2 regions of the Devosia sp. Z6_126 genome follow, and region 1 is predicted to be linked to the other one. Evidence: predicted binding sites of a transcription regulator. Region 1 holds the regulator's gene; the other holds the start of a gene.

The links. Region 1 encodes HrcA, which represses chaperone genes, less so after heat shock. Its sites were predicted from a motif close to GTTAGCACTCNCNNNNNGNGAGTGCTAAC; they were not measured.
Positions count from the first base shown of each region.
Region 2: groES (co-chaperone GroES) is a predicted target of HrcA. The motif match lies at 4,251-4,279, and genes of this name have one in related genera.

Region 1 is NZ_JBYUNO010000001.1:907,661-922,660, forward strand. It holds gene AC3YOG_RS04405 (MarC family protein) at 1-493, opposite strand, end outside; gene gshB (glutathione synthase) at 525-1,469, opposite strand; gene AC3YOG_RS04415 (YraN family protein) at 1,479-1,874, opposite strand; gene rsmI (16S rRNA (cytidine(1402)-2'-O)-methyltransferase) at 1,843-2,724, opposite strand; gene hemW (radical SAM family heme chaperone HemW) at 2,764-3,915, opposite strand; gene AC3YOG_RS04430 (non-canonical purine NTP pyrophosphatase) at 3,970-4,617, opposite strand; gene AC3YOG_RS04435 (hypothetical protein) at 4,614-4,787, opposite strand; gene rph (ribonuclease PH) at 4,784-5,500, opposite strand; gene hrcA (heat-inducible transcriptional repressor HrcA) at 5,641-6,726, shown strand; gene grpE (nucleotide exchange factor GrpE) at 6,799-7,380, shown strand; gene pncA (bifunctional nicotinamidase/pyrazinamidase) at 7,452-8,087, opposite strand; gene pabB (aminodeoxychorismate synthase component I) at 8,084-9,886, opposite strand; gene dnaK (molecular chaperone DnaK) at 10,169-12,079, shown strand; gene dnaJ (molecular chaperone DnaJ) at 12,320-13,450, shown strand; gene AC3YOG_RS04475 (hypothetical protein) at 13,466-13,696, opposite strand; gene AC3YOG_RS04480 (NADPH-dependent FMN reductase) at 13,817-14,362, shown strand; gene AC3YOG_RS04485 (histidine phosphatase family protein) at 14,369-15,000, shown strand, end outside.
Region 2 is NZ_JBYUNO010000001.1:127,669-142,668, reverse strand. It holds gene AC3YOG_RS00715 (ATP phosphoribosyltransferase regulatory subunit) at 1-277, shown strand, start outside; gene hisG (ATP phosphoribosyltransferase) at 274-981, shown strand; gene AC3YOG_RS00705 (TSUP family transporter) at 1,068-1,820, shown strand; gene AC3YOG_RS00700 (BrnA antitoxin family protein) at 1,826-2,068, opposite strand; gene groL (chaperonin GroEL) at 2,207-3,847, opposite strand; gene groES (co-chaperone GroES) at 3,919-4,209, opposite strand; gene AC3YOG_RS00685 (DUF427 domain-containing protein) at 4,394-4,756, shown strand; gene AC3YOG_RS00680 (hypothetical protein) at 4,818-5,015, shown strand; gene AC3YOG_RS00675 (DMT family transporter) at 5,037-6,002, shown strand; gene AC3YOG_RS00670 (dihydrofolate reductase family protein) at 5,999-6,544, opposite strand; gene AC3YOG_RS00665 (sigma-54-dependent transcriptional regulator) at 6,610-7,998, opposite strand; gene AC3YOG_RS00660 (EAL domain-containing protein) at 8,138-9,370, shown strand; gene AC3YOG_RS00655 (TIGR01459 family HAD-type hydrolase) at 9,454-10,320, shown strand; gene AC3YOG_RS00650 (bifunctional riboflavin kinase/FAD synthetase) at 10,327-11,298, shown strand; gene ileS (isoleucine--tRNA ligase) at 12,043-15,000, shown strand, end outside.

The DNA.
Region 1 (15,000 bases):
GCATCACATAGGTCAGCAGCAAGATGGTGAGCAGGCCCGCGATCACCGCGGCGTCCTTGACGTAATCGCCTTCCGAACCAGCGATGAGCAGGATCACGGCGCTGATGGCGCCGGGCCCGGCGATCAATGGGGTGGCGAGAGGAAAGACGGAAATGTCGGCGCGGTCGCGCGCTTCGATATCTTCCTCGGTGGTGGTGGAGGTGCCGCCAGATGAGCGAGCGAACACCATGTCGATGGCGATGAGGAGCAGCAGCACGCCGCCGGCCGTGCGCAGTGCCGGCAAGGTAATGCCGAAGAGCGCAAGGAGCGGTTCGCCGAAGAGCGCGAAAAAGAGCAGGATCAATCCGCCGATCAGCACCCCGCGAAGCGCCAGGCGGCGCCGCTCGGGCGAGGAGGTGTCGCGCGTGAGCGCCAGGAACACCACGGCCAGATCGGCTGGACCGATGGTGGCGAAAAACGTAGTCACCGCCAGCAGATAGGTATCGACCGGCATCAGCACACCGCCCTCAAGTTAAGTCGCACGATCAGCGGCGGCGCCGTTCGATGGCATCGAGGATCATCACCGCAATATCGGGACCGCCAAAGCGCTTGATCTCGCGAATGCCGGTGGGCGAGGTGACGTTGATTTCGGTGAGGTAGTCGCCGATCACGTCGATGCCGACAAAGATCATGTCGCGCTCCTTGAGCGCGGGGCCGATGGCAGCGCAGATCTCGCGCTCGCGGGCGGTGAGTTCGGACAATTCCGGGCGGCCGCCCACATGCATGTTGGAGCGCGATTCCCCTTCGGCGGGAATGCGGTTGAGGCCTGCGACGGGTTCGCCATCGATGAGGATGATGCGCTTGTCGCCCTTGCGGACATCGGGCAGGTATTTCTGCACCATGAAGGGTTCGCGAAAGCTGAGCTCAAACAGCTCGATCAGGGAGGCAAGGTTATGGTCGCCCTCCTGGAGGAAGAAGACACCCGCGCCGCCATTGCCGTAAAGGGGCTTGAGAATGATGTTGCCATGCTCCTGGCGGAAGGCGCGGATCATCTCGCGATCGCGCGTCACGAGGGTAGGTGGCATCAGCTCGGGAAAGTCGGTAACGAGGATCTTTTCGGGCGCATTGCGCACCGCGGCGGGCGGATTGACCACGAAGGTTTCCGGGTGCAGCCGCTCGAGAATATGGGTGATGGTGGTGTAGTTCATGTCGAAGGGCGGATCCTGGCGCATCAGGATCACATCCTGCTCGCCCAGATCGAGGCGCGTGAACTCACCCAGCTTAAAGTGTTCGCCCTTGGGCTTGTCGAAGACCTCGACCGGTGAGGCGAGGGCGGAAACGGTGGTGCCGCGCAGGCCGAGCGTGTCGGGTGTATAATATACCAGCGCATGGCCGCGCGCCTGAGCTTCGAGCATCATGGCAAAGGTGGAGTCGCCGGCGGGATTGATGCTGGCAATGGGGTCCATCTGGACGGCGATCTTGAGTGACATGCAGAGGTCCTAGGAAGCGTCGAAAGCGTTGATGTGATGGCGCGGCCAAGCCCAGGGCGCAAGGAAAATCACGTCAAAGCGCAGATTGGCCTGGGCATAGGCGGGGTGGCGCGAGAGCCAGTAGTGGGCGGCGCGGCTGATGCGGGCCTGGTTGACCTGGGTGAGCGCCTCGCCTTCCTGGCCCCGCGACGCACGCGCCTTGACCTCGACAAAGACCGTGGTGCCCCAACGCTGGGCGATCAAGTCGACTTCGCCGAGCGGGGTTTTGTGGCGGCGGGCAAGAATGCGGTAGAGCTTGAGCTGGAGAAAGAGCGCGGCCAGGGCTTCAGCGCGTTCGCCCCCGCGGTTGGCGCGCTGGCGGGCGCGGCTGGGCTCAGTCGGTGGCTTTAAGGGCGAGGGCGGCATCATAGACCTCCTTGCGCTTGAGCCCAAAGCGGGCGGTGACGGCGTCAACCGCGGCGCGGAGGGGCTGGTCGGCCATTTCGGCAAGGAGCGCGGCCTGCCAATCGGCCGCGTCGGGGGCCGCAGCTTCGGCCGCACCGGCGACAACGATAACGGCTTCGCCCTTGGTATCGCCTTCGGCGAAGCTCGCGGCGAGTTCGGCCAGAGTGCCGCGTTGCACGCGTTCGAAGCGCTTGGTGAGCTCGAGGGCGACGGCGGCCTGCCGATCAGGGCCGAGCGTTTGAGCCATAGCAGCCAAAGTGTCGTCGAGGCGGCGCGGGGATTCGTAGAACACCAGAGTTTCACGTGAAACCGAAAGGGACGCGAGCGCAGTAGCGCGAGCGCCCGCCTTGGCCGGCAAAAAGCCGTGAAAGGCAAAGGCGTCGGTCGGCAGGCCCGCGACGACAAGAGCGGAAAGAAGTGCTGAGGCGCCGGGGACGGCAAAGACCGGCAGGTCGGCGGCGGCCAGGGCGCGGATCAGGGGAAAGCCGGGATCGGAAAGCAAGGGCGTGCCGGCGTCGGAAATCAGCGCCAGGGCTTCGCCGGCGGCGATGCGCGCAACGATGTCGTCCGCCTTGGCGCGTTCATTATGTTCGTGTAGCGCCACGCGGCGGGTCTTGATGCCGTAGTGATCGAGCAGTCGCGCCGACATGCGCGTGTCTTCGCACAGTACCGCGGCTGCGGCGGCGAGGGTTTCAAGGGCGCGGATGGTGATGTCGCGCAGATTGCCGATAGGGGTGGCAACGACGTAAAGGCCGGGCGCCAAGGGTGGGGCCTCGAGCTTGGTGCCGGCGATGAAGAACTCTGAACTCATGGGTGCAAGGCTAGCACGCAGAAGCGCGCCACCCAATCGCTAAGCGGCAAGATCGGCAACGACGGCGTCGAGCACCGGCCAGCCGCGATCGGTGACGCGGATATTGCCGTTGGGCAGGGTTTCCACAAAGCCATAGCCCTTGAGATCCTCGATCTGGCGCTGGCTGATGCGGCGCCCCGACAGCGCGGTGAAGCGCTGGGGCGATATGCCTTCCTTGAGGCGCAGGCCCATGACGAGGAATTCGTCGCCCTGCTCTTCCCAGGTCAACACATCATCGGTGACGAGGCCATGGCCCTGCGCCAGCACCTTTTCCTGCCACTTGAAGGGCAGCTTTTCGGCGGCGGTGGCGTGGCGCTGGTTGTTGATCAAGAGGCGCCCATGCGCGCCGGGGCCGATGCCGGCATATTCGCCATAGCGCCAGTAGAGCATGTTGTGCTGGCTTTCCTGGCCGGGGCGGGCGTGGTTGGAAATCTCGTAGGCGGGCAGGCCGGCCGAAGCCGTCAGTTCCTGGGTCAGCTCATAAAAATCGGCGGAAAGATCCTCATCGGGCATGATGAGCTTGCCGGCGCGATGCAGGTCGAAATAGCGCGTGCCCTGCTCGATGGTGAGCTGATAGAGCGAGATATGGCCACGCGCGAGCCAGAGGCCTTCCTTGAGCTCGTCCTCCCAATCCTCGAGGGTTTGGCCGGGGCGGGCATAGATCAGATCAAAGCTCGAGCGATCAAAGATCGACTGGGCGATGCGCACGGCAGCGATGGCTTCATCGACGGTGTGGCGGCGGCCGAGGTCGGCCAGCGGCTTGTCGCGCAGGGACTGCACGCCGAGCGAGACACGGTTGATGCCGGCGGAACGAAAACCCTTGAAGCGATCGACCTCGACGCTGGTGGGATTGGCTTCGAGCGTGATCTCGGCGCGTGGCTCGACCGTCCAATGGGCGGCGATGGTGTCGAGAATGGTGCCGACGGCCCAGGGGCTCATCAGCGAGGGGGTGCCGCCGCCAAAAAAGATCGACTGCACGACCCGGCCGGGAGTGAGGCTGGCGGTATGGGCAATCTCGCGCTGATAGGCGGCGACAAAGGCCTGCTCATCGAGTGGGCCGCGATGCACATGGGAATTGAAATCACAGTAAGGGCACTTGGCCGCGCAAAAGGGCCAGTGCACATAAACGCCAAAGAGGTCGTTACGGCTCATGCGGCAGCCCCCTCATGTGGGTTGGTGGCGTGGCAGCGATTGGCGGGCACGCGATCAAGCCTGCTCAATTTGGCCCTCGACGAATTTGGCAAAGGCGCGGGCACGGTGGGAGAGACCCTCCTGCCCCGGAGCCCAGCCATGTTTGACGCTCGAGGGCATTTCGCCAAAGGTGGCGTCAAAGCCTTCGGGCATGAAGACGGGATCAAAGCCGAAGCCGACATCGCCGCGTGGCGGCCAGACCAGGGTGCCATCGATGCGGCCCTCGTAGAGGGCGTCGCGGCCATCGGGATGGGCGAGGCAAAGCGTGGCGCGGAAGGAGCCGTGGCGCTGGGCCGGGGTGGTGGCATTGGCAGCCTGAAGGGCATCCTCGACGCGCTTCATGCCGTGATTGAAATCGCGATTAGGGCCAGCCCAATTGGCGGTGTAGACGCCGGGATCGCCGCCCAGCGCATCCACGCACAGGCCCGAATCATCGGACAGGGCCAGCATATTGGCGGCGCTCGCGGCGGCATGGGCCTTGATGCGGGCGTTTTCGGCAAAGGTGGTGCCGGTTTCATCGGGTTCGGGCAGATCAAGCTGCGCGGCCGAGATCAGCTCGAGCCCGAAGGGGGCAAACAATTCCCGGAACTCGGCCAGCTTGCCGGCATTGTGCGACGCCAGCACGAGGCGGTCACCAGCGCGAAGACGGGGAATGGCGCTCATTTGGGGGATCCTTGCCGGGCCTTGGTGCGCCCGGCCGAGGGGCGGGCGGATTGATCAAGGGCGCGCGCCACGTCATGCCAGATCGGGCAATTGGTGCCGGGCGTGCTGCGGCGGCTCGCCTGGGGGGCAGTCGTGGCGGCGCCGCTTTTCTTGCGGAAAAACAGGTTCATGCTTGCAGTGCTGCTGTTTGAAGGCGGGTGAGTTCGGCGATGCCGGTTTCGGCCAGGCCCATGAGCTGGTCGAGCTCGTCGCGGCTGAACGGGGCGCCTTCGGCGGTGCCCTGAATTTCCACGAACTTGCCCGAGCCGGTCATGACGAAATTGGCATCGGTATGGGCTTCGACATCTTCAAGATAATCGAGATCGAGCACCGGGGTGCCGCGATAGATGCCGCAGGACACGGCGGCCACGGAATCGCGCAAGGCCGGACCGCGGGTAAGCTTGCGCTCGTCCATCCAGCGGATGGCATCGGCAAGCGCGACATAGGCGCCGGTGATGGCGGCGGTGCGGGTACCGCCATCGGCTTCGAGTACGTCGCAATCGAGGGTGACCTGGTTTTCGCCCAGCATGGGGAGATCCACCACGGCGCGCAGCGAGCGACCGATCAGGCGCTGGATTTCCTGGGTGCGGCCCGATTGCTTGCCGGCAGTCGCTTCGCGGCGGGTGCGCGAGCCGGTGGCGCGGGGCAGCATGCCGTATTCGGCAGTGACCCAGCCCTGGCCCTTGTTGCGCAGCCAGCCCGGCAGATTGGTTTCCACCGAAGCGGTCACCAGAACCTTGGTGTCGCCGAACGAGACAAGGCAGGATCCCTCGGCTTTCAGCGAAACATTGCGCTCGATGGAAATCGCGCGCATCTGGTTGGGTTCGCGTCCGGAAGGGCGCATAGGCAATCACCTTGGCAGTAAAAAACAGTTAACCGCCTCTTAACCCTCTCTGCAGGTCCTCACAAGCCGGGCTGGCTTGGCGAATGGCCGCAATGCCCCTAAATGAATGGGGAGGGTTAAAGCCGACAATTTGAACGAATATGATGGTCAAGCCACCCGAAGACTTTCTCGCCGTCCTCAATACGCGCAGCCAAGACATCTTCCGGCGCATCGTGGAACGCTATCTCGACACGGGCCAGCCGGTGGGTTCGCGTGATCTCAGCCGCATGCTGCAACTGGGCCTGTCGCCCGCTTCGGTGCGCAATGTGATGGCCGATCTCGAGGATCTCGGGCTGATTGCCGCACCCCATGTTTCGGCGGGGCGCGCGCCCACCCAGGAAGGCCTGCGGTTTTTCGTTGATGCCATGCTCGAAGTGGGCGCGGTCGATGAGCGCGAGCGTAGCCGCATCGCCCAGCACATCGCCGAAACCGCGCAGGGCGGGCAGGTGGAAGACCTCCTCGCCGAGGCCAGCCAGCTGCTGTCGGGGCTAAGCCAGGGCGCGGGCGTGGTGATCGCGACCAAAGCGGATATGGTGCTCAAGCACATCGAATTTGTCCGGCTCGACCAAGCTCGCGCGATGGCGATCCTGGTGGGGGAGGACGGGCAGGTGGAAAACCGCATCCTGCCCCTGCCCCCCGGCCTGACCGCCAGTGCACTGCAACAGGCCAGCAATTACCTTGCCCATCATGTGGTAGGACGCACCATTGCGGAAGCGCGCAAGGCGCTAGGCGAGCAGCGCGCCGAGCAGCGGGCGGAACTGGACGAGCTGACCCAAAAGCTGGTTGATTCCGGGATCGCGACACTGAGCCAGCCATCGCCGGCGGCGCAGCCCACGGTGATCGTGCGGGGTCGGGCCAATCTGTTGAATGACACCATGGCGTCCGAAGACATGGCGCGCATGCGCCAGCTATTCGACGAACTCGAAAGCAAGGACGGGTTGCTGGAACTCTTGGGAGATGCGGAAAACGCCCAGGGCGTGCGCATTTTTATCGGCTCGGAAAACAAGTTGTTTTCCCTTTCGGGATCTTCGGTGATCCTGAGCCCCTACAAGGACGCCAATGACAAGGTGGTGGGCGTGCTTGGGGTTATCGGGCCGACGCGGCTCAATTATGCCCGTATCGTGCCGGTGGTGGACTATACCGCCAATGTCATCACCTCGATGATGGCGCGCAAGGGGCGCGGCTAGGGAGGGTTGAAAAAGCCGGTGCATTGACCGATATCGGGGGCAAATTCATTCCCAATGCGAAAGCTTGCCCTTATGAGCGACGAAAACACCTCGCCCAGCGAAGAATTCGAGATCGAAACGCCCGTACCGGAAAGCGAAGTGGATCCCGTGGAAGCCTTGCGCGCCGAGAATGCCGAGCTCAAGGACCGGGTGCTGCGCACGGCAGCGGAAATGGAAAACCTGCGCAAGCGCATGGAACGCGATATTGCCGATACGCGCTCCTATGCCATTTCGGGGTTTGCCCGCGACATGCTCTCGGCCACCGATGCACTGAGCCGGGCGCTGATGGTGCTGCCGCCCGAAGCGCGCGAATCGGGCGATGCCACGACCAAGTCCCTGATCGAGGGCATCGAGATGACCGAGCGCGAAATGCAGCGCCTGCTGGCCAAGCATGGCGTCAAGCCGATCGAAGCCGAAGGGCAGAAGTTCGATCCGCACAAGCACCAGGCGATGTTTGAAGTGCCCGATCCCAGCCATCCCGAAGGGACGGTGGTGCAGGTAGTGCAGACCGGCTTTGCCATCGGCGATCGCGTGCTGCGCCCGGCGATGGTTGGTGTGGCCAAGGGTGGCCCACGCGCCGCAGAAGGCGCCGAAACGGTTGATAAATCAGCCTGAGTGTTCAGGTACGGTTCTGGAAAATCCCCGCTTTGGCGGGGATTTTTGTTTGTAGGGATGGTGAGGGCCCGTTACCCCAAAATATCCCTGCTCATCAGGCGGCCGATGCCGGCGGCACCCATCTGGGTCCAGGCTTGTTGCAGTGAACCATTGCTGTCGATGGCGCGGCTGGCGTCTTCGATCACGCTGACATCGAGGCCCGCCTCGGCGGCATCGAGCGCGGTCCAGGCGACGCAGAAATCGGTGGCGAGACCCGCAACATAGATCTTGGCGAGACGCCGTTCGGCGAGATAGCCGCCAAGGCCGGTGCGGGTGCGGCGGTCGGCTTCCTGGAAGCCGGAATAGGAATCGACGCCGCGGTTATAGCCTTTGCGGATAGTCAGCTGCGCATGGGGAATATCGAGATCGGCCGAAATCTGCGCCCCATGGGTGTCCCAAACGCAATGGTCGGGCCACAGGACCTGGGTGCCATAGGGCAGCTCGATGGTTTGGAAGGGTTGGGTGCCGGGATGCTGGCTGGCAAAGGAGATGTGATCGGCGGGGTGCCAGTCCTGGGTCAGCACCACATGGGTAAAGCGGCGGGCCAGCTGGTTGATCAGCGGCACGATTTCGTCACCGCCGGGCACGGCAAGGCTGCCGCCGGGCAGGAAATCATTTTGCACATCCACCACGATCAGAACGTCATGCGGGGTGATGTCGAAGGTCATGTCGCATCCTTGCTTGGGCGGTGAATCCAGCTGGCGCGGAGCAAGCCGCGCACGGAATTACCGAGATAAATGGCGTCGGCGCTTGCCAGGTCATCAAGGGTCAGGCGCGCCTCCCTGGCTGCGCCGGTTGCGAGCAGTTCAGCACGCAAGGTGCCGGGCAGCAAGCCGGCCTCGAGCGGCGGGGTGAGGAGCACGCCGCCCTGGCGCAGGAACAGGGAGGTGATGGAGCCTTCGGTCAGCTCGCCGCGCTCGTTGAGAAAGACGACTTCGTCGACGCCAAGCGCGGCCGCGTCGCGCTGGCGCGGCTCGTCGTAAAAAGCGCGGTTGGTGGTTTTATGCGCCAGCCAGAGCGAGCCGGAATAGAGCCGCTCCTCGGCAACTGCGAAGCGAAACAGCGCCGGGTTGGCCGGCAACGGGGTGGCGGACAGGCCGAGCCCCGCCACCTGGTCGAGAGTAAGGCGCACCCGCATGGCCGGCTCGCTCCAGCCGGCAGCGGTTTTGGTAAGGAGGCTTGTGGCGGCGTACCGGTCGAACGGCATGTTGAAATATTGCGCGGAAGCGGCGATGCGATCGAGATGGCGCTCGAGCAGCCAAAAGCTCGTGGTGTTGGTCCAACGCAGGGTTTCGATCAGGCAGATGGGTGGGCTCTTGTCCGCAAGAAAAGCCATTTTCAGCAGTGCTTCCTCATATTCGTCCTCGGCCACCGAGTCGGCAACGATGCCCCCGCCGATGCCGATTTCCCCCTGCCCCTCCCCGTCGATCACAGCGGTGCGGATCGCGACGTTGAGCGTAAGGTCCCCATTGGGGGCGAAATAGCCGATCGAGCCGGTGTAAAGCCCGCGCGGTTCGGCCTCCACCGCGGCGATGATTTCCATGGCCCGCAGTTTTGGCGCCCCGGTGATGGAGCCGCAGGGAAAGAGCTGGGCGAGGAGCTGGGTGGTGGACACATCGGGCAGGCGCTGCGCGGTGATGCCCGAGGTCATGGTGTGGAGGGTGCGCAGGGTTTGCACGGAAAAGAGGTCGGTGACCTCGACCGAGCCCACGGCGCTGATGCGGGACAGATCGTTGCGCAGGAGATCAACGATCATCAGGTTTTCGGCGCGGTTCTTGGGATCGGCGGCGAGGGCCGCGCGACCCGCTTCGTCCTGTGCAATGGTGCCGGCGCGCCGCCGCGTGCCCTTCATCGGACGGGCAGAAAGCGTGCCGCCGGTGCTGGCGACAAAAAGTTCGGGCGAGCGCGACAAGATCCAGTGCTCGCCGGTGTTGATGAGCGCGCCATAGGCAACCTGCTGCTTGCGCGCGAGATCGCGATAAAGCGCGGCCGGGTGGCCTTCGAGGCGGAAGCGCGCTTTGAAGGTAAGATTGACTTGATAGGTGTCGCCGGCGCCGATCCATTGCTGCACTTGCCCGAAGCCGGGGGCGTAATCGGCAAAGGGCCGGCTGGGGACAAGGTCGAGGGCTTCTGCACCCTGCCCGGCTATGGCGCTGTCGAGGCGTTGGTCTACTTCCCCGACGGACAAGCGTTGGGGCGCGCTGTAGAGGCCAAGCCAAAGCAGGGGAAAAGGCGAGCGCTCGGGCAGAAGGGGCTGGAGGCGCTCTTCAAACAAAAATCCGAGCTCATAGCTCAGAAACCCCGCGGCCCAGAAGCCCTGCTGCTTGGCTCGTTCCAGTTCCGCCAGGGCCCTTCGGGCTTCCTCGCTGGTATGGGCCACAAGGATGGCGTGCGGGTCCGTGAACAGCAGATTGGTGCCGTCGGGCGCGAGATTGTCGTGGAGCAGCACTGAGCCGGGAGCGAACATGGCTTTGATTCTATTGTGGATGGGCCGCCGTGCAAAGCCACTTGGCGCGAGCGCGGCCGGGTGGCACAAGCAGCGCCGGGCCGGCACGATGGCGGCCCCGGAGGGCCCCTCGTTCAGGCAAATCGCTTTTGTTCTGCTTGAACGCTTCCAGCCCCCCTCCTATATACCCCTCACGCTCAGCAATGAGCACACCCAATTCAAGGAAACCCGGCTCCGAAGGCCCTGGAAACCCGCTTTCAAGAGGGGTTTCGATCAAGGGTTTTGCTTAAAAAGAGGCACGTTATGGCTAAAGTAATCGGTATCGACCTGGGCACCACCAATAGCTGCGTCGCCGTGATGGACGGCAGCAATCCCAAGGTGATTGAGAACGCCGAAGGGGCGCGTACCACCCCCTCCATGGTGGCATTTTCCAAGGATGGCGAGCGTCTGGTTGGCCAACCGGCCAAACGGCAGGCGGTGACCAATCCTGAAGGCACGCTGTTTGCCGTCAAGCGCCTGATCGGGCGCCGCTTCGATGACGCGGTTGTGGCCAAGGACAAGAACCTGGTGCCCTTCAAGATCGTCAAGGCGGACAATGGCGACGCCTGGGTGGAAGCCTCGGGCGAGAAATATTCGCCCTCGCAGGTCTCGGCCATGATCCTGCAGAAGATGAAGGAAACCGCCGAGTCCTATCTCGGTGAAACCGTCACCCAGGCGGTGATCACGGTTCCCGCTTACTTCAACGATTCGCAGCGCCAAGCGACCAAGGACGCCGGCAAGATTGCCGGCCTTGAAGTGCTGCGCATCATCAACGAGCCCACCGCAGCGGCGCTGGCCTATGGCCTCGACAAGAAGAACAGCGGCACCATCGCCGTGTACGACCTTGGCGGCGGCACCTTCGACGTCTCGATCCTCGAGATCGGCGATGGCGTGTTTGAGGTGAAGTCCACCAATGGCGACACGTTCCTGGGTGGCGAAGACTTCGACAACCGCCTGATGGATTACCTGGCCGACGAGTTCAAGAAAGAGCAGGGCATCGACCTGCGCAATGACAAGCTTGCCCTGCAGCGCCTCAAGGAAGCTGCCGAAAAGGCCAAGATCGAACTTTCGAGCGCAACCCAGACCGAAATCAACCTGCCCTTTATTACGGCAGACGCTTCGGGCCCCAAGCACCTGACGCTCAAGCTGACGCGCTCCAAGCTCGAAACCCTCGTGGAAGACCTGATCCAGCGCACCATCGACCCCTGCAAGCAGGCGATGAAGGATGCCGGGGTTTCGGCAGCCCAGATCGACGAAGTGGTGCTGGTGGGCGGCATGAGCCGCATGCCCAAGGTCCAGGAAGTAGTCAAGCAGCTGTTCGGCAAGGAGCCCCACAAGGGCGTGAACCCGGACGAAGTGGTGGCGCTTGGCGCAGCGATCCAGGCCGGCGTGCTGCAGGGCGACGTCAAGGACGTGCTGCTGCTCGACGTGACCCCGTTGTCGCTGGGCATCGAAACCCTGGGTGGCGTTTTCACCCGCCTGATCGATCGCAACACCACCATCCCGACCAAGAAGAGCCAGGTGTTCTCGACCGCCGAAGACAGCCAAAGCGCCGTGACCATCCGGGTGTTCCAGGGTGAGCGCGAAATGGCGGCCAACAACAAGCTGCTGGGCAATTTCGACCTGACCGGCATTCCCCCTGCACCGCGTGGCGTGCCGCAGATCGAAGTGACGTTCGACATCGACGCCAACGGCATCGTGCAGGTTTCGGCCAAGGACAAGGGCACCGGCAAGGAGCAGCAGATCCGCATCCAGGCTTCGGGTGGTCTCAGCGACGCCGATATCGAAGCCATGGTCAAGGAAGCCGAGCAGAACGCCGAAGCCGACCGGCAGAAGCGCGAAGCGGTGGAAGCCAAGAACCAGGGCGAGAGCCTGATCCACTCGACCGAAAAGTCGCTCAAGGAATATGGCGACAAGGTTTCGGCCGAAGACAAGACGGCGATCGAAACCGCTCTTGCCGATCTGCGCTCGGTGATCGAAGGCGACAATGCCGAAGCGATCAAGGAAAAGACCGCGGCTCTGGCGGAAGCGTCGATGAAGCTGGGCGAGGCCATGTACAAGGCATCGCAGGCGGAAGCCGAGGCCAAGGCCTCCGGCACCGACGATGGCGATGACGACGTGGTCGATGCGGACTTCGAGGAAGTGCGCGACGACGACAACCAGAAGTCGGCGTAAGCCTTCAGAATGGTCTAGAGGGGTCCGGCTTGGCCGGGCCCTTTTTGTTTTTGGGCCTGGGCAACAGGGTTTCACGTGAATCCAAGAGTTGCTGGCGCGCCCTGCCCTTGATAATCACCCTTGCACCGGCGGCGCAGCGTCGCCATCTGTGAGGCAGTTCCAACCAATCCCATCGGTGCCGGGCTGGCGCGCTCCCCGCGCGACGCCCGTACCGCAGCCCGGCGTCTGGAGACAATTTTCTTGGCCAAACGAGATTTCTACGAAGTGCTTGGCGTTGCCAAGGGAGCCGACGATGCGGCACTCAAGAGTGCTTATCGCAAGCTGGCCATGCAGCATCATCCCGACCGCAACCCCGGCAACAGCGAAGCGGAAGCCAAGTTCAAGGAAATCAGCGAGGCCTATGACACGCTCAAGGACGGCCAGAAGCGCGCCGCCTATGACCGGTTCGGCCATGCCGCGTTTGAAAATGGCGGGGGGCGTGGAGGCGCGGGCTTTGGCCCCGAATTCAACTCCTCGATGTCCGATATCTTCGAAGACATCTTTGGCGATTTCATGGGCGGCCGACGCGGCGGTGGCGGGGCCTCGGCCAAGCTGCGCGGCTCGGATTTGCGCTATAATCTCGAAATCTCGCTCGAGGAATCCTATACCGGCCGCACGGTCGAGATCGATGTGCCGACCCTGGTGGGCTGCACCACCTGCGATGGCTCGGGCGCCAAGCCGGGCACCGGCAGCCACACCTGCCGGCAATGCAATGGCCATGGCAAGGTGCGCGCCGCCCAGGGGTTTTTCACCATCGAGCGGACCTGCCCGGTGTGCCAGGGCCGTGGGCAGATGATGGACCAGCCCTGCACCGATTGCGGTGGCCAGGGCCGGCGCGAGGAAAACCGCAAGCTATCGGTGGATATCCCCAAGGGGATCGAGGATGGCACGCGCATTCGGCTGGCCAATGAGGGCGAGGCGGGGCTGCGTGGTGGCCCGCCGGGCGATCTTTACATCTTTATCTCGATCAAGCCGCACGACCTGTTCCAGCGCGACGGCGCTGATCTTTATGCGCGCGTCCCCATCGCGATGACGACGGCGGCGCTGGGGGGCGAGTTCGAGGTGCCAACGCTTGATAATGCGCGAGCCAAGGTCAAGGTGCCAGCCGGGACCCAGCCGGGTCAGCGCGTGCGCCTCAAGGGCAAGGGCATGCCGGTGCTCCGCTCCAAGGATCAGGGCGATCTTTATGTGCAGCTCGATATCGAGACGCCGCAGAACCTCAGCCGCAAGCAGCGCGAGCTGCTGGAAGAATTCCAGCGCCTGACCACGAACGAAACCAGCCCCACTTCGGACGGGTTTTTCGCCAAGCTCAAAAAGATGTTCGACGCCTAAGGGCGCTGCCGCCGGTCAAGAACCGGCGGTTGCCGCTGGCGGCAGGGCGAGCACGGCTTCGTCGAGTTCACGCGACAGGGCTGTGAGCGCCGCCCTGCCCGCATCCTCGGCATCGGCGATGGCGGTGCCGAAGGGCACTTCAAGCCCAAGGCGCTTATTGGAATCATCGGCCCACACGAATGACAGATAGCTCTTGCCGGCCGCCAGGTCGTGCGAGAGATGGGTCACGTTCAACTTCGAAGCCATGAAATTGTCTCCCTCAGTGCGAGTTGAGACGATCCCATCGGCAGCTATGCGTCAACATGGCTTGTGCACATCCCGCAGCTGAGCAACATTGATCCTCCAACGCGGAGGAACACTGCCGGCATGGCCACTGCATTGACGCTTTCAGGCTCGATCCGGCGCGGCTCGCTCAACCGCGTGCTGCAAAACCATGTCGGGCGCAAGCTCACGCAAGCCGGGGTTGCGGTCACCCAGCTTGAACTGGGCGACTTTCCCATGCCCCTGTTCAACGAGGATCTGGAACCGGACCAGGTACCGGAAGCAGCGCCTGTTCTCGCGCAGCTGTTTGCCAGCCACGACATCATCTTCTGGGCCAGTCCGGAATATAATGGCGGGCTGACACCCCTGACGGTCAACACCATTGCCTGGCTCAGCCGGCAAAAGCCCAACCCGTTCCGGCACGCCGTTTTTGGCATTGGCGGGGTGAGCTCGGGCAAATATGGCACGGTGATGGGCCAGTCCCATCTGCGCGATAGCCTGAGCAAACTTGGAGCCCTGGTGGTGCCGACGCTGCTCGGCATTGGCCCGGGCGCCGCCGCCTTTGATGCGGACGGCAATCCCACCGAAAAATCCGTGGTAGGCAAGATCGAGCAGCTGGTGCACGATCTCACCCATTTCAGCAGAGGCTAGCAAGCGATGCGGGCACTTTACCTTTCCCACCCGCAGATCAGCATGGATGCCAATGTGCCGGTGCCGCTGTGGCCGCTATCGGCCGAAGGGCTCGACCGGGCTGAGCGCTTTGCGGCGCGCGGCGTGGTGCCGCCCGGCGCGATGATCTTTTCAAGCCGCGAGCGCAAGGCACTCGATCTCGCCGAAGTTCTCGCGGCGAGCACCGGGACAGTGGTGTTGAGCGATCACCTGATGGGGGAAAATGATCGCAGCAGCACGGGCTTTCTGCCCCCGGCGCTGTTTGAGCTGGCAGCCGACCAGTTCTTTGCCGAACCCCATAGCAGCTACCAGGGATGGGAACGGGCGATCGACGCGCAGGCCCGTATCGTTGAAACGGTGCGCACGGCGCTGGCCAGTGTCCCCCCGGGCACCCCGGCAGTGTTTTGCGGGCATGGCGGGGTGGGCACGCTACTCAAATGCTTTGCCGCAGGAGTGCCGATCGATCGCAAGGAGGACCAGGGACGCCGCGGCGGTCGGGGCGGTGGCAATGGGTTCGTGTTCGATCTTGCCGAGGGACAAGTGCTGCTGGACTGGACCCCGCTCGAGGAATTGCCGGCGGACTGGTTCACCGCGCCGGCGATTGCGGAGGCACGGGTTTT
Region 2 (15,000 bases), 780 kb from region 1:
GGCGCGGCACCGGCTGATGCTGGGCGCCCCCATTCGTACCATTCGCCGGCATCTCGACAATCTGGGCGAAGCGCATGTGAGCTTTGACGCCAGCTTCTCGCCCCGGCTCGATTATTATACGGGCATTGTTTTCGAGATGCGCGGTCCCGGCGGCGCCGTCCTGGTGTCGGGCGGGCAATATGATCGGCTGCTCGAGCGCCTCGGCGCTACGGCGCCCATCGCCGCCTCCGGCTGCGCCGTGTGGGTTGATCGTTTGGAGGCCGAGTTAGCGCAATGACCGGCCTTACCCTTGCCGTGCCCTCCAAAGGGCGCCTTGAAGAGCAAACCCGTGACTGGTTCGCCGCCCGTGGCCTCGAGATCACCCGCCCCGGCGGCGCGCGCTCTTATCTGGGCGCAGTGGACGGACACCCTGAGATCACCGTGCGCTTTTACCCCGCGGCCGAGATTGCGCGCGAATTGATCCGCGGCACCATCGATCTGGGCGTCACCGGGCTCGACCTGATCCACGAAACCAGCGAAGTCGGGCCGGCCGCCGTTGCGGTTGCGGCCGAGCTGGGTTTTGGCAATGCCGATGTGGTGGTCGCCGTGCCCGATAGCTGGATCGATGTCACCCATCTCCATGATCTGGCCGATGTCGCTTCCGACTTCCGCTCCCGCCACGGCCGTTGGCTGCGCATTGCTACCAAATATATCACCGTCACCCGCCAGCATTTCGCCCGCGCCGGCATTGCCGAATACCGGACGGTCGAAAGCCTCGGGGCCACTGAAGCCGCGCCCGCGTCGGGCGTAGCCGATATCATCGTCGATATCACCAGCACCGGCTCGACCCTTGCCGCCAACGGCCTGCGCGTATTGGAAGACGGCGTGATGCTGCGCAGCCAGGCCTGCTTGTTTGTGTCGCGTGGCGCCGATTGGACGCCAGAGCGTCGCGCGGCGCTCGAGAACATATTGGGCACGTTAGGGGCCGCCGCCGACTTCTAGCGCTGCGCCCCATTGCCAGCCCTCCCCATTGGCGGCTAAGCCAAGTGCCGACTCTTCCGCCCGCCGCCTAACCCCCGGACCCTGATATGCTGCTCGATCCCCTTGTGCTGCTGGCGCTCGCTGGCGCTGGCATGCTGGCCGGCTTTGTTGACGCCATCGCCGGGGGAGGGGGCATGATTTCGCTGCCCGCGCTGCTTTCGGCCGGCGTGCCGCCCGTGGCCGCGCTCGCGACCAACAAGCTGCAGGGCGTGGTGGGAACAAGCCTTGCGGCACTGACCTATTGGCGGCGCGGCTTTGTCACCCTGCGCAAGCTCGTGCCCGCGCTCTTTACTACTTACGCCGGCAGCCTTGTTGGCGCTCTCGTGGTCAAGCAGATAGACGTGACCCTGCTCGATGTCGCGGTGCCGGTGGCGCTGATCGGGGTGGCGCTGTATTTCCTTTTCGCCCCCAACTTGTCCGACCTCGATCGCGCGCCGCGGCTGCGCTTCGAGCTCTTCGTGCCCCTGATGGGCTTTGTGCTGGGCTTTTACGATGGCGTGTTCGGCCCCGGCACCGGCTCGTTCTTCACCATCGGCTTTGTGATGCTGTTCGGGCTTGGCATCACCCGCGCCGCCGGCAACACCAAGATCCTCAACCTCACGTCCAACCTTTCGGCCCTGATCATCTTCATCATCGCCGGGGACGTGGTCTGGCCAGCCGCCATCGCCATGTCGGTTGGCCAGGTCGTGGGCGGCTATGCCGGCGCGCGCATCGGCATCCGGTTCGGGGCCAAGATCATCCGCCCGCTGGTGGTCGTCGTCTCGATCATCCTCGCCTTGCGCCTGCTGATCTTCCGCTAAAAAACCTAGTCCTCGGGCTCCAGCCCGGCGGCCTGGCGCAGCGCCGCGTTGATGCGCTCCTGCCAGCCCGGCCCATCCTCCTGGAAATGCTCCAGCACCGCCCGGTCGAGCCGCAGCGACACCAGTTCCTTGCCAGCCGGTGGCGTTGCCGCCTTGGCGGGTGCCGCAGGTGCAGCTGGTTTGCTCGTGGCGCTCTTGAAGGCGGCTTCCGCCTGGTCGTAAGCGCTTCCGCGTCGTGGCGTCCGCATGCAATCCTCGTGGGTTGAGAGCCCTCACTCTAGCGCGGGATCGGCGCAAGAAAAAGGCGCAGTGTTTCCACTGCGCCTTTCCAACCAAGATCGTGACTGGGAAGAAACGATCCTGAATTTTTTGCCTGAATGGCTGGACTAGAAGTCCATGCCGCCCATGCCGCCCATGCCGCCGCCGCCCGGCATTGCCGGTGCTGCGTCCTTGGGAGCCTCGACGATGAGGGCTTCGGTGGTGATCAGCAGCGAAGCAACCGAAGCTGCGTCCTGCAGGGCGGTGCGAACCACCTTGACCGGGTCGATAACGCCCAGCTGCACCAGATCGCCATACTCGCCGGTTGCGGCGTTGTAGCCGAAGGTGAGCGAGGAGTTCTCGAGGATCTTGCCCACAACCACGGAGCCTTCGGCACCGGCGTTATTGGCAATGGTGCGTACGGGCTCCTGCAGAGCGCGCTTGACGATGGCGATACCAGCGTCCTGGTCGGCGTTGATGCCCTTGACGGTCATTGCGTTGGAAGCGCGCAGCAGTGCCACGCCACCACCAGCAACAATGCCTTCTTCAACGGCAGCGCGGGTAGCGTTGAGAGCGTCATCGACGCGGTCCTTGCGCTCCTTGACTTCCACTTCCGTGGAGCCGCCGACGCGGATCACGGCGACACCGCCAGCGAGCTTGGCCAGGCGTTCCTGCAGCTTTTCCTTGTCGTAGTCCGAAGTGGTTTCCTCGATCTGCGCCTTGATCTGGCCAACGCGGCCCTGGATGTCTTCCTGGGTGCCGGCACCGTCAACGATCGTGGTGTTTTCCTTGGTGATCTCAACGCGCTTGGCAGTGCCCAGCATGTCGATAGTCACATTCTCGAGCTTGATGCCGAGATCTTCGGAGATCACCTGGCCACCGGTCAGGATGGCGATGTCTTCCAGCATGGCCTTGCGGCGGTCGCCAAAGCCAGGAGCCTTGACGGCAGCAACCTTGAGGCCACCGCGCAGACGGTTGACGACGAGGGTCGCGAGAGCCTCACCTTCAATGTCTTCGGCAATGATCAGCAGCGGGCGCTGGCTCTGCACAACCGACTCGAGGATCGGCAGGATAGCCTGCAGGTTCGAGAGCTTCTTTTCGTGCAGGAGGATCACGGGATCTTCCAGAACGGCAGTCATCTTCTCGGCATTGGTCACAAAATAGGGGCTGAGATAGCCGCGGTCGAACTGCATGCCTTCAACGACATCGAGCTCGGTCTCGGCAGTCTTGGCTTCCTCGACAGTGATCACACCCTCGTTGCCGACCTTCTGCATGGCTTCGGCAATCATGTCGCCGATGGACGATTCGCCATTGGCGGAAATGGTGCCGACCTGGGCGACTTCGGACGACGACTTGATCTTGGACGAAGCGGCCTTGAGCGAAGCCACGACTTCTTCCACGGCCATGTCGATGCCGCGCTTCAGATCCATTGGGTTGAAGCCGGCGGCAACAGCCTTGACGCCTTCAACAACAATGGCCTGACCCAAAACGGTCGCGGTGGTGGTGCCGTCGCCGGCGATATCGTTGGTCTTGGAGGCGACCGAACGCAGCAGCTGCGCGCCCAGGTTCTCGAACTTGTCTTCCAGTTCGATTTCCTTGGCAACGGTCACGCCGTCCTTGGTGATGCGCGGAGCACCGAACGACTTTTCGATAACGACGTTACGACCCTTGGGGCCCAGGGTCACCTTGACCGCATTGGCCAGGATGTTGACGCCACGCAGCATCTTGTCGCGCGCGTCGGTGGAGAACTTTACTTCTTTAGCTGCCATGTGAGGCGCTCCTTAAAGTGCAGACAGGGAAAAGGGCAGGGGAAGCGGGCTATTTGACCGAGCAAATAGCCTTACGCTTCGACGATGCCCATGATGTCGGATTCTTTCATGATCAGCAGGTCTTCACCGTCGACCTTGACTTCGGTGCCGCTCCACTTGCCAAACAGCACGCGGTCGCCGGCCTTGACGTCCAGCGCCACAACCTTGCCGCTGTCATCGCGGGCACCTGGGCCAACTGCAACAATAACGCCTTCGGAGGGCTTTTCCTTGGCGGTGTCGGGAATGATGATCCCGCCTTTAGTCTTTTCCTCGCTGTCGAGACGGCGGACGACCACGCGGTCGTGGAGGGGACGGAAGCTCATGATTGCTCCTATAGCATCATCGGGACTGCAAATTCGCGCCCTTTGGCACTCACCGAGTGAGAGTGCTAACAGGGTGTCGCTGATATATGCAGGGGGCGCATCCGAGTCAAGCCGGGGCAGGGTGAACCCCGGGCGGGGATGATGCGTTGAGCACCGATACGCACAGCTAGAAAGGCACGAGATCATGCCCGTTCAATGTCTTGATAAGGACATCAAGATCCGGCCGGCCGAAGGCCGCGTCCATGTCATCTTCGATGATGCGGAAATTGCCGATTCCATCCGGGCGCTGGAAGTCGATGAGCCCGGCTCCCCGCTGCGCATTTACCTGCCGCGCGAGGACATCCAGCCCGGCATTCTCGAAGCAACCGATACCCACACCACCTGCCCCTATAAGGGCGAGGCCTCCTACTACACCATCAAGACCCTGACGGCGACTGCCGAGGATGCTGCCTGGTATTATCCCGATCCTTGTCCACTGGTGGAGCCCATCCGCGATATGATCGCCTTCTGGGGCGACAAGATCGAATATCGCCGCACAGCGGTTTAACCGCCATTGCGGGTTGCCTTGGGGCTTTCATCGCCCCAGGGCTTGGGGCATAAGGGAAGCCATGAACACACCAGCTCAACCCCTCCAGATCCGCCTGCGCCTCAAGGGCGGCAGTGGCCAGAACGCCAATTGGCAATGGGAACTGCTCGATGCCGCCGGCGCCGTTGTCAAATCCGGCAGCGCCATGGGCCCCGAGCACAAGGCCTTCGCCACCGCCCGCCAGGCCAAGGAAAAACTCGAAAAAGCCGCTGCCAACTAAGCCAGCGCAAACGAGACGCAAGTGACACTTTCCGGCGGGGCCAACCCGGCTTTTTCTCCACCTGCCACGGTTGCTCCGCTACGCGGCATCACCCTCAAGGTTGCTTCGGTCTGCGTTTTCGTGGCGATGTCGGCCCTGATCAAGGCGGCCGAGAACATCCCCGCGGGCGAACTCGTGTTCTACCGCTGCTTTTTCGCCATCGTGCCGGTGCTGGTTTATCTCGCCTGGCAGGGCAATCTTCGTTTCGGCCTGCACACCAACAATCCGTTCGGCCATGTGCTGCGTGGCCTTATCGGCATCGCCTCCATGGGCCTGAGCTTTTACGGGCTCACCATGCTGCCGCTGCCCGAGGCCATTGCTATTGGCTATGCCGCGCCGTTGGTCGTGGTGGTGCTGGGCGCCGTGCTGCTCAAGGAACGGGTGCAGCTTTACCGCTGGACGGCGGTGATCGTGGGCCTGGTCGGCGTGATCATCATGCTTTGGCCGCGGCTCACCATCCTGAGCGGGCAAACCGCCATGGGCACCGGCGAAACCCTGGGCGCGCTCGCCGCGCTGCTTGCTGCCATCTTTTCGGCCTTTGCCATGATGCAGGTGCGCCGCCTCGTGCAAACCGAGCGCACCGAAACCATCGTGCTGTATTTCTTCATCACCGGCTCGGTGCTGTCGCTGTTGACCCTGCCGTTCGGCTGGGTCTGGCCGACGCTCGAGCAGACCGTGATCCTCGTCCTGGCGGGCATTGCCGGCGGCGTTGGGCAAATCCTCCTCACTGCCAGCTATCGCCATGCCGAAATGTCGGTGATCGCTCCGTTCGAATATACCTCGCTGCTGCTCGGCCTGGCGGTGGGTTACTTCGCTTTCGGCGACATCCCGACGCTGCCCATGCTGGGCGGCGCTGCGATCGTGATCGCTTCGGGCATCTTCATCATCTTCCGCGAGCACCGCCTGGGGCTCGATCGGAACAAGGCCCGCCAGGCCAGCAGCCTTTAGGCCGCATCCCCGGGGACGCGATAGCGCGATTGCACCAGGCCCGATGGAAAGGCCTGGGTTTCCACATGCTCGAGCACCAGGTCGGCCCCAAGCGGCCCGAACAGGGGAATGCCCTCGCCGATCAACACCGGAATGCGGCTGATCACCAGATCCTCGATCAGCCCGGCGCGCAAAAACGCCTGGATCAGTTTGCCGCCGTCCACATAAGCCGCGCGCCAGCCTCGGCCCGCGACCAGTTGCATCGCCTCCTCGGGCGTTGCATCCACAATCTCGACCTTGTCGGCAATCTCCTCGGGCACATCGGTCTGGGTGATGCTGCCGCTCAGCACCAGCACGGGCTTGGAATAAAACCACGGCCGGAAATGCTTGATCACCTCATAGGTGCCGCGCCCCATGATCACCCCATCCACTCGTTCCATATGGGCGTTGAAACCGTGATCCTCGCCAAGCGTCGGGTAATCCGTCAGCCAGGCGATGTCGTCATTCTTGCGCGCGATAAAGCCATCCAGGCTGGTGCCGATAAACACATGACCAGTGGTCACAACTCACCTCCATTGCTGAACCGGGCTTGATCTAAATCCGTGCCCTGTCAACCCCTGGCAGCAGGCTAGCTGGCCACCTCCAGCCCAGCCCAGCCCTGGCGCTTGCGGTAGATGGTCGAGGGGCTGATCTCCAGGGCCGCTGCCGCCAGCGAGATATTGCCGCCAAAGCTGGCAATGGCATCCTCGATGATGCGCTGTTCCTGCTCCCACATTGGCCGCACCGGCGAACGGCGCTCGGCGCGATTGCCGCCGGGGCCCAGTTCGCCCGCTGCAGCGCTCGAAGCCACCATGGCCGCACTGACCTCGCCGCCATCGGCGAGCACGGCGATGCGCCGCATCAGATTCTCCAATTGCCGCACATTGCCGGGCCATTCCGATCCGCCCAGGACCGCAACCGCCTCGGGCGAAAACCCGGAGAACTGCTTGCCCTGCTCGCGCCCGAACCGCTCAAGGAAATGGCGGGCAAGGGGCAACACGTCGCTTGGCCTCTGCCGCAGCGGCGGCAGGTGGATCGGCAGCACATGCAGCCGGTAAAACAGGTCTTCGCGCAATTGCCGGGTTTCGATCAGCTGCGTCAGCGGCTCCTTGGTGGCGCAAACCACTCGTATATCGAGGGCGTTGGTTGGCGCCTCGCCCTCGCCAGTGATCCGGCCGGTCTGCAACAGGTGCAGCAGCTTGGCCTGCAGTTCGGGGTCGAGTTGCGCAACTTCGTCAAGAAACAGCGTGCCGCCATCCGCCCGCCGCGCCGCGCCCACGCCATCCGAGCCGGCGCCGAACAATTCGCGTGCCAGGGAATCAGCGTCGGCTGCCGCGCAGTTCACTACGACCATGGGGCGGCCAGCGCGCGGGCTGCTGCCATGCAGCGCCTCGGCGCACAAATTCTTGCCGGTGCCGCTTTCCCCGGTGATGAACACCGGGGCAGGGGAAGGCGCGATCCGCATGATCTGCTCGTAAACGGCCTGCATCGCCCCTGAGCCACCCACAAAGCCGGCAAAATCGGCCGAGGGCGGGGGCAGGGCGGGCTCACCCAAAAGGGCACTGGCCTTGCCGTGGCGCTGTGCCAGCTCGCCGATTCGCGTCAACAGCGTTGCTCCGTCAACCGGCTTGGTGAGGCAATCATGCGCCCCGGCCCGCATCGCCACCAGCGATGCCGACACCGAACCACCATCCGACAGGGCAATCACCAGCGCGCCATCGGCCAGTTTGACCAGTCGCGCCATCGCCTCGTCAGTGCCGGGATCTTCAAGGCTTCCGAGATCCACCAGCACCAGGTCAAAGGCTTCGCGCCGCAAGGTTTCCGCCCCGGTCCGGCCGCAGGCCGCCAGGGCAAGCTGTGGCGCTGGCTGCAATTGCCCCGAGAGAGCTTCTTTGAGATGCCGCACCGATCGCTGATCACGCTCGATCAGGAGCAGCCGGCCCGGCACTGCCAGGGGTCCCCCAGTGTTTGTCGCCATTGCGGCTTTGCCTTTGGTATAGTTCGACGCGCGCCGATTGTTCTCCAACAGGGTAAATATTCCGTTCCAGCCCGGGCCGGGGCGATGCTAAGAACATTGGGGCCGAATCCCGGCGCCCGTTAGGGGATCGCATCGCGCTGTGCAGGGCCTGGTTTATACCTTTATCGCGGTTTCAGCGGCGGCAGCGGGAGCTGCGGCGTATTTCGGGCTCGCCTTTACGCCCGCTCAGGCGATTCTCGCCGCGTTGGTTTTCGGCTGCATCGCCGTTACCGCCCATGAGCGTGTCCTGCGCCAGCGCGCCGAGCAGCGGCTCGAGCGCGCCATCGAGGAATTGTCGCGCCTCCTGTCCACCGATGCCAAGGCCGGCGCCGTGCTCGGCCAGCGCATCAACGCCATGGCCGACCTCAATGCCGGCCCGCGCCTAGGGGCTGTTGAAGCCGATATTTCCGTTCTGGGCACCGTGATCCGCCAGGTCGCCGAAGCCGTCGCCGATATCGAGGAAAGGGCGGCCCAACCTCAGACCGCACCCGCGGCGCTGCGACCTGCCCCAGCCGCGACCATCGTGCCGCCACCACGCGAACCTGCGATTCCGCTCGAAACCGTGCGGCGCGCCTTTGGCGAAGGGCGGCTGCTCTTTCACGTCCAGCCCGTCGTGACCTTGCCCCAGCGCCGCCCCACCGGCTTTGATCTGGTGCCGCGCCTCGCCCTTGAAGCGGGCGCATTGGCTGAACCGGCCGATTTCCTGCCCCGCCAGGGCGGCGCCGATGTGCTGCGCCAGCTCGAAAGCATCGGTTTGCTCGAAGCCATCACCCTGGCTCGCCGGGCCCGCACTGCCGGGCAAAGGCCCAATCTCTTTGTGCCGCTGTCGCGGGCGACCCTGGGCGACGGTCAGGCCGCCGAAGGGTTGATCGCTTCGCTCGAAGCCAATCGCCCCGTCGCGCCCAGCCTGATCTTTGCGATCGAAGAAGCAGAATGGCTGTCCCTGACCACCGCCGAGCGCGCCGTGGCCGACGCCGTCCACAAGAAGGGCTCAGGCTACAGCATCCTGGCCGTGCAATCGCTGCGGCTCGATGTGGGTGAACTGGCCGCGCGCGGCGTGCGCTCGCTGCGTATCGATGCCGCGCGCTTCCTCGAAGCGCCGCAATCCCTGACCGATTTCCACGCCGCCGATATCGCCGATTACCTGGCCCGCTTTGGCGTGACGCTGCTTGCCACCGGGGTTTCAGCCGAAGCACAGATCCCCGAGCTGATCGATCACCGCATCACCCTCGTGCAAGGCCCCCATCTCGGCGCTGCCGCCCCGCTACGCGGCGATCTGCTGCTCGATGGCGGCCGCCAGCCCGCGCCCGCCTTGCGTCGGGTCGAGGGCTAACTCCACCACTCCAATGCTGTTTGGGCTTGATCGGCGCCCCCAAGCTGCCACATAGCACGCAGCAGTTTATTTCGGAGTTCCCCATGACGTCTCATCCCGCCTCCATTTCCGGCCTGTCCGATCTTGCCGGTCGCTATGATGCGGTGCTGAGCGATGTGTGGGGTGTGATCCACAATGGCGTCTCCGCCTTCCCCAGCGCCGTCGACGCGCTGATCAAGTATCGCGAGGCCGGCGGCACGGCGGTGCTGATCACCAATGCCCCGCGCCCTTCGGGCCCCATCGTCGAGATGCTCGATCGCCTGGGCGTGCCCCGCACCGCCTATGACGCGATCGTTTCCTCGGGCGATGCCACCCGCACCATGATCGCTAAATATTCCGGCCGCGCGATCCACCATGTCGGCCCCGCCACCGAAGACGATGCGCTCTACGAGGGCCTCGATGTGCGCCGCACCACGGCCGATGAAGCCGAAGTGATTGTGGTCACCGATCTCGATGACGACACCCACACCCCCGAAATGTATCGGGAACGCGCCGAGCACTGGCTCGCGCGCAAGCTCCCCATGATCTGCGCCAATCCCGACCGCGTCGTGGAACATGGCGACCGCCTGATCTATTGCGGCGGCGCGCTGGGCGACCTCTACGAAGCCATGGGCGGGATCGTGCACATGGCCGGCAAACCCTATCGCCCCATCTATGAGGAAGCCTTCCGCCTCGCCGAACAGGCCGCTGGCAAGCCCCTCGACAAAAGCCGCGTGCTCGCCATTGGCGACAGCGTGCGCACCGATGCCACCGGCGCCGCCCAGTTCGGGCTCGACCTGCTGTTCATCACCGGCTCGATCCACGCGGCCGAACTCGATGCCTTCGGCAGCCCCGATCCGCAGCTGATCGCCGATCTCGTTGCCCCCAGTGGCGCCCGCCTTGCCGGCTTCCTGCCGCGCCTGACCTGGTAGGCGCGCGTGGCCTTTATTCGACTATCAGGCCTCGATGACGTCCCCGCCGCCCTGCGGGGCGCCTATGTCGCCATCGGCAATTTCGATGGCTTTCATCGCGGCCACCAGTCGATCCTGGCCGCCCTCAAGACCGAAGCGGCGCGGGCCAAGGCGCCCGCGGTGCTGCTGACCTTCGAGCCGCATCCGCGCGATGTGTTTGCGCCATCGCCCTTCATGTTCCGCCTCACCGATGGCGACGCCAAGGCGCGGCTGGCGGAAGCCCTCGGGCTCGATGGCATCGTCATCCTCCCCTTCGATCGCGCCTTTTCCCAGATCGAGGCGGAAGACTTCGTGTCGCGCTTTCTCGTCGATGCCATGAACGTCGCCGGCGTCATTGTCGGCTCCGACTTCCACTTTGGCCGGGGCCGGCGCGGTACCCCCACTTTCCTCAAGGCGGCGGGGGAGGCGGCGGGCTTTGCCGTCCAGACCCTCGACCTCATGGACGAGGGCGACGAGCCCATCTCCTCCTCGCGCATCCGCGCCGCCCTGTCGGAAGGGGCGGTCACCGCGGCCAATCGGCTTTTGGGCTACCACTGGTTCTTTGATGGTTGCGTTGTGCGCGGGGACCAGCGCGGCCGCGAACTGGGCTACCCCACGGCAAACACCATGACCCCCAACGGCTTCCAGCTTGCCCAGGGCGTCTATGCCGTGCGCGCCCGCCTGGGCAATCGCCTTTTTGGCGGCGTTGCCGCCTATGGCAAGCCCATGTTCGACAACCAGCGCCCGCCCTTTGAAACCCACCTCTTCGACTTCGACGAGGACATTTATGGTCAAACCATCACCGTCGCCCTGGTCGGCCATATCCGCGGCCAGGAAGTGTTCAGCGGCCTCGATGAACTGATCGCCGCCATGGACCGCGACTCGGGCAAAGCCCGCACCCTCCTCACCCAAGCCACCCCCCTCAGCCCGCTCGACGAACAGCTGGGTTTCGTCGGCTAGCCCAAGAACTCGGCCCCATGAGCCATCGCCTCCCCTCCCCCTTGAGGGGAGGGACCGAGGGTGGGGGTTCCGGCTTTGCCTCCGAGTGGGGCCTGGGTACGGTTCCCCTTCGCTCCTCCACTCAAGCTCAGCCGCCTGCACCCCCACCCTAGCCCTCCCCTCAAGGGGGAGGGGACCTATCGTGCCCAACTCCTTGCTCTCGGCTCCTGCCCTCCCTCCCCCTTGAGGGGAGGGCCGGGGAGGGGGTGGTTCGGTGGGCCACTGATGGACCCCCACCCCCAACCCCTCCCCTCAAGGCGGAGGGGAGGCCTTCCACCAAGCTCTGCGTAAGCGGGAGTTCAGCAAGCGGGTCCACTGCGCTTAAATATCTCCTCGCAAGCCAAATCCCGCAGCCATCGCCTCCCTCCCCCTTGAGGGGAGGGATCGAGGGTGGGGGTGCCGGCCCTTCCATCCAGTGGAGCTTAGGTGCGACCCGGCATGAGTCTCAAACCCCAAACCTCTAGGCTCGTGCCCTCCCTCCCCCTTGAGGGGAGGGCCGGGGAGGGGGTGGTTATGTGGGCCACTGATCAACCCCTGCCTCTAACCCTCCGCTCAATGGTCAGAACCCACCGTGCCTCCGCGTCCGCCGGCATTCACGCGGAACTGACGGCCCCCCATCACCCCCGCCCACCGCAAATCAACCTTTGCCCCTCGCGCCTCACCTTGCTAAAAGGCCGCCAACCTCCCCCAAAGATTGCCGCCTCCATGACCGATACCGCTGCAAGCGCCACCGAAACCGATTATTCGTCGACGCTGTTTTTGCCGCAGACCGAGTTTCCCATGCGCGCCGGGCTCCCCGATCGCGAGCCGCTCTGGCTCAAGCGCTGGGAAGAGATGGATCTTTATGCCCGCCAGCGCGAACAAGCGGCCGATCGTCCGCTGTTTACGCTCCATGACGGCCCTCCCTATGCCAATGGCAACATCCATATCGGCCACGCGCTCAACAAGACGCTCAAGGACATGGTCAGCCGCTCCATGCAGATGCTCGGTTTCAACTCGGCCTATGTGCCGGGTTGGGACTGCCACGGCCTGCCCATCGAATGGAAGATCGAGGAGCAGTATCGCGCCAAGGGCCGCGACAAGAACGAAGTGCCGATCATCGAATTTCGCCAGGAATGCCGCGCCTTTGCCGAGCAATGGGTCGATATCCAACGCGACGAGTTCAAGCGTCTGGGCGTGCTCGGTGAATGGGACAATCCCTATCTGACCATGAGCTTTGACGCCGAAGCCCAGATCGCGCGCGAGCTGATGAAGGTTGCCGCTTCCGGCCAGCTTTATCGCGGCTCCAAGCCCGTGATGTGGTCGGTCGTGGAGCGCACCGCCTTGGCCGAGGCCGAGATCGAATATCAGGATTATGAAAGTGACACGATCTGGGTGAAATTCCCCGTGCATGGCGCTTCAGCCGAAGCCGGCGCTGATTTTGCCGCCACCGCCCGCCAGGTGCGCGACCTCGGTTCGGCCTTTGTGCTGATCTGGACGACCACCCCCTGGACCATCCCCGCTAATCGGGCGATCTCCTATTCCTCCAAGGTCGCTTACGGCCTCTACGAGATCACCGCGGCCCCCGAGGGCAATTGGGCCAAGACTGGCGAAAAATACGTCATCGCCGACAAGCTCGCCGCCGAAGTCTTTGCCAAGGCCAAGGTGGAAAGCTTCACGCGCCTTGGCGATGTCGATCCCGGCCAGATCACCGCCTGCCACCATCCGCTGCGCGGCCTTGCCGGCGGCTACGATTTCGATGTGCCCCTGCTCGATGGCGAACACGTCACCGATGATGCGGGCACCGGCTTTGTGCATACCGCACCCAGCCACGGCCTCGATGACTTTGAAATCTGGATGAACTCGGGCCGGCTCCTCGCCGAGCGCGGCATCGACACCTCCATCCCCTTTGCCGTGGACGATGCCGGTTTTTACACCGCCGAGGCTCCCGGCTTCGAAGGCGCCCGAGTCATCGATGACAACGGCAAGAAGGGCGACGCCAATAACCGCGTGATCGCCGCGCTCGCCGAGCGCGGCATGATGGTCGCCCGCGGTCGCGTCAAGCACTCCTATCCCCACTCCTGGCGTTCCAAGAAGCCGGTGATCTTCCGCAACACGCCCCAGTGGTTCGTTTACATGGACCGCGCCATCGAGGGCGTTGCCGGCGATACCTTGCGCCACCGTGCGCTCAACGCGATCGACGCCACCAAATTCTATCCGCCTGCGGGGCAGAACCGCCTGCGCTCGATGATGGAAGACCGCCCCGATTGGGTGCTGTCGCGCCAGCGCGCCTGGGGCGTGCCGATCACCGTCTTCGTGCATCGCCAGACCAACGAAATCCTCAAGGACGAAGCGGTCAACCATCGCATCGCCCAGGCCTTTGAGGCCGAAGGCGCCGATGCCTGGTACGCCGAAGGCGCCGCCCAGCGCTTCCTCGGCGACAGCTATGACGCGGCGGACTACGAGATGGTCCGCGACGTGCTCGATGTGTGGTTCGACAGTGGCTCGACCCACGCTTTTGTGCTGCGCAACAAGCAGAAATGGCCCTACCTCAAATTCCCCGCTTCCATGTATCTGGAAGGCTCGGACCAGCATCGCGGCTGGTTCCATTCCTCGCTGCTCGAGAGCTGCGCCACCAACGGCTTTGCCCCCTATGAAAGCGTGCTGACGCACGGCTTCACCATGGATGGGGAAGGGCGCAAGATGAGCAAGTCCCTGGGCAACACCGTTGCCCCGCAGGACATCATCAAGCAATACGGCGCCGATATCCTGCGCCTCTGGGTGGCGTCCTCGGATTATTCCGAGGATCTGCGCCTGGGCAAGGAGATCGTCCAGACCACGGTGGATGCGTACCGCAAGCTGCGCAACACCCTGCGCTGGCTCCTGGGCAATCTTGCCCATTACCAGCCTGCCGATGCGACCGAGCCCGCCGACATGCCCGAGCTCGAGCAGCTGATCCTGCATCGCCTTGCCCAGCTCGATGGGCAGGTGCGCGCCGCCTACAAGGAATATGACTATCGCCGTGTGGTGACGCTGCTCACCAATTTCATGAATATCGAGCTGTCGGCGTTCTATTTCGATATCCGCAAGGATGCGCTCTATTGCGACCCGATCTCCTCGGTGCGCCGCCGCTCCGCGCTCACCGTGCTCAATGGGCTTTTCGATTGCCTCACGGCCTGGCTCGCGCCCATCCTCGTTTTCACCATGGAAGAGGTTTGGCTCGAACGGCACAAGGAAGCCGATGCCTCGGTGCATCTGCGCTTGTTCCCCGAAGTGCCGACGACCTGGCTCAACGACGAACTAGCCGCCAAATGGCAGCTGATCCGCAATGTGCGCCGCGTCGTCACCGGCGCGCTCGAGATCGAACGCCGCGAAAAGCGCATCGGCTCCTCGCTCGAAGCGGCCCCCGAAGTGTTCATCAGCGACCCCGCTTTGCTCGCCGCAGTGCAGGGTGAAGACCTGGCCGATATCGCCATCACCTCGGCGATTGAACTGGTCGAGGGCGAAGGCCCCGCCGATGCCTTCCGCCTCGATGACGTGGCCGGTGTTGCGGTGGTGCCGGGTCTGGCCGAGGGCAAGCGCTGCGCCCGCTCCTGGAAGATCCTGCCCGAAGTGGGCAGTGATCCCGACTTCCCCGACGTCACCCTGCGCGACGCCCAGGCCCTGCGCGAACGCGCCGACGCC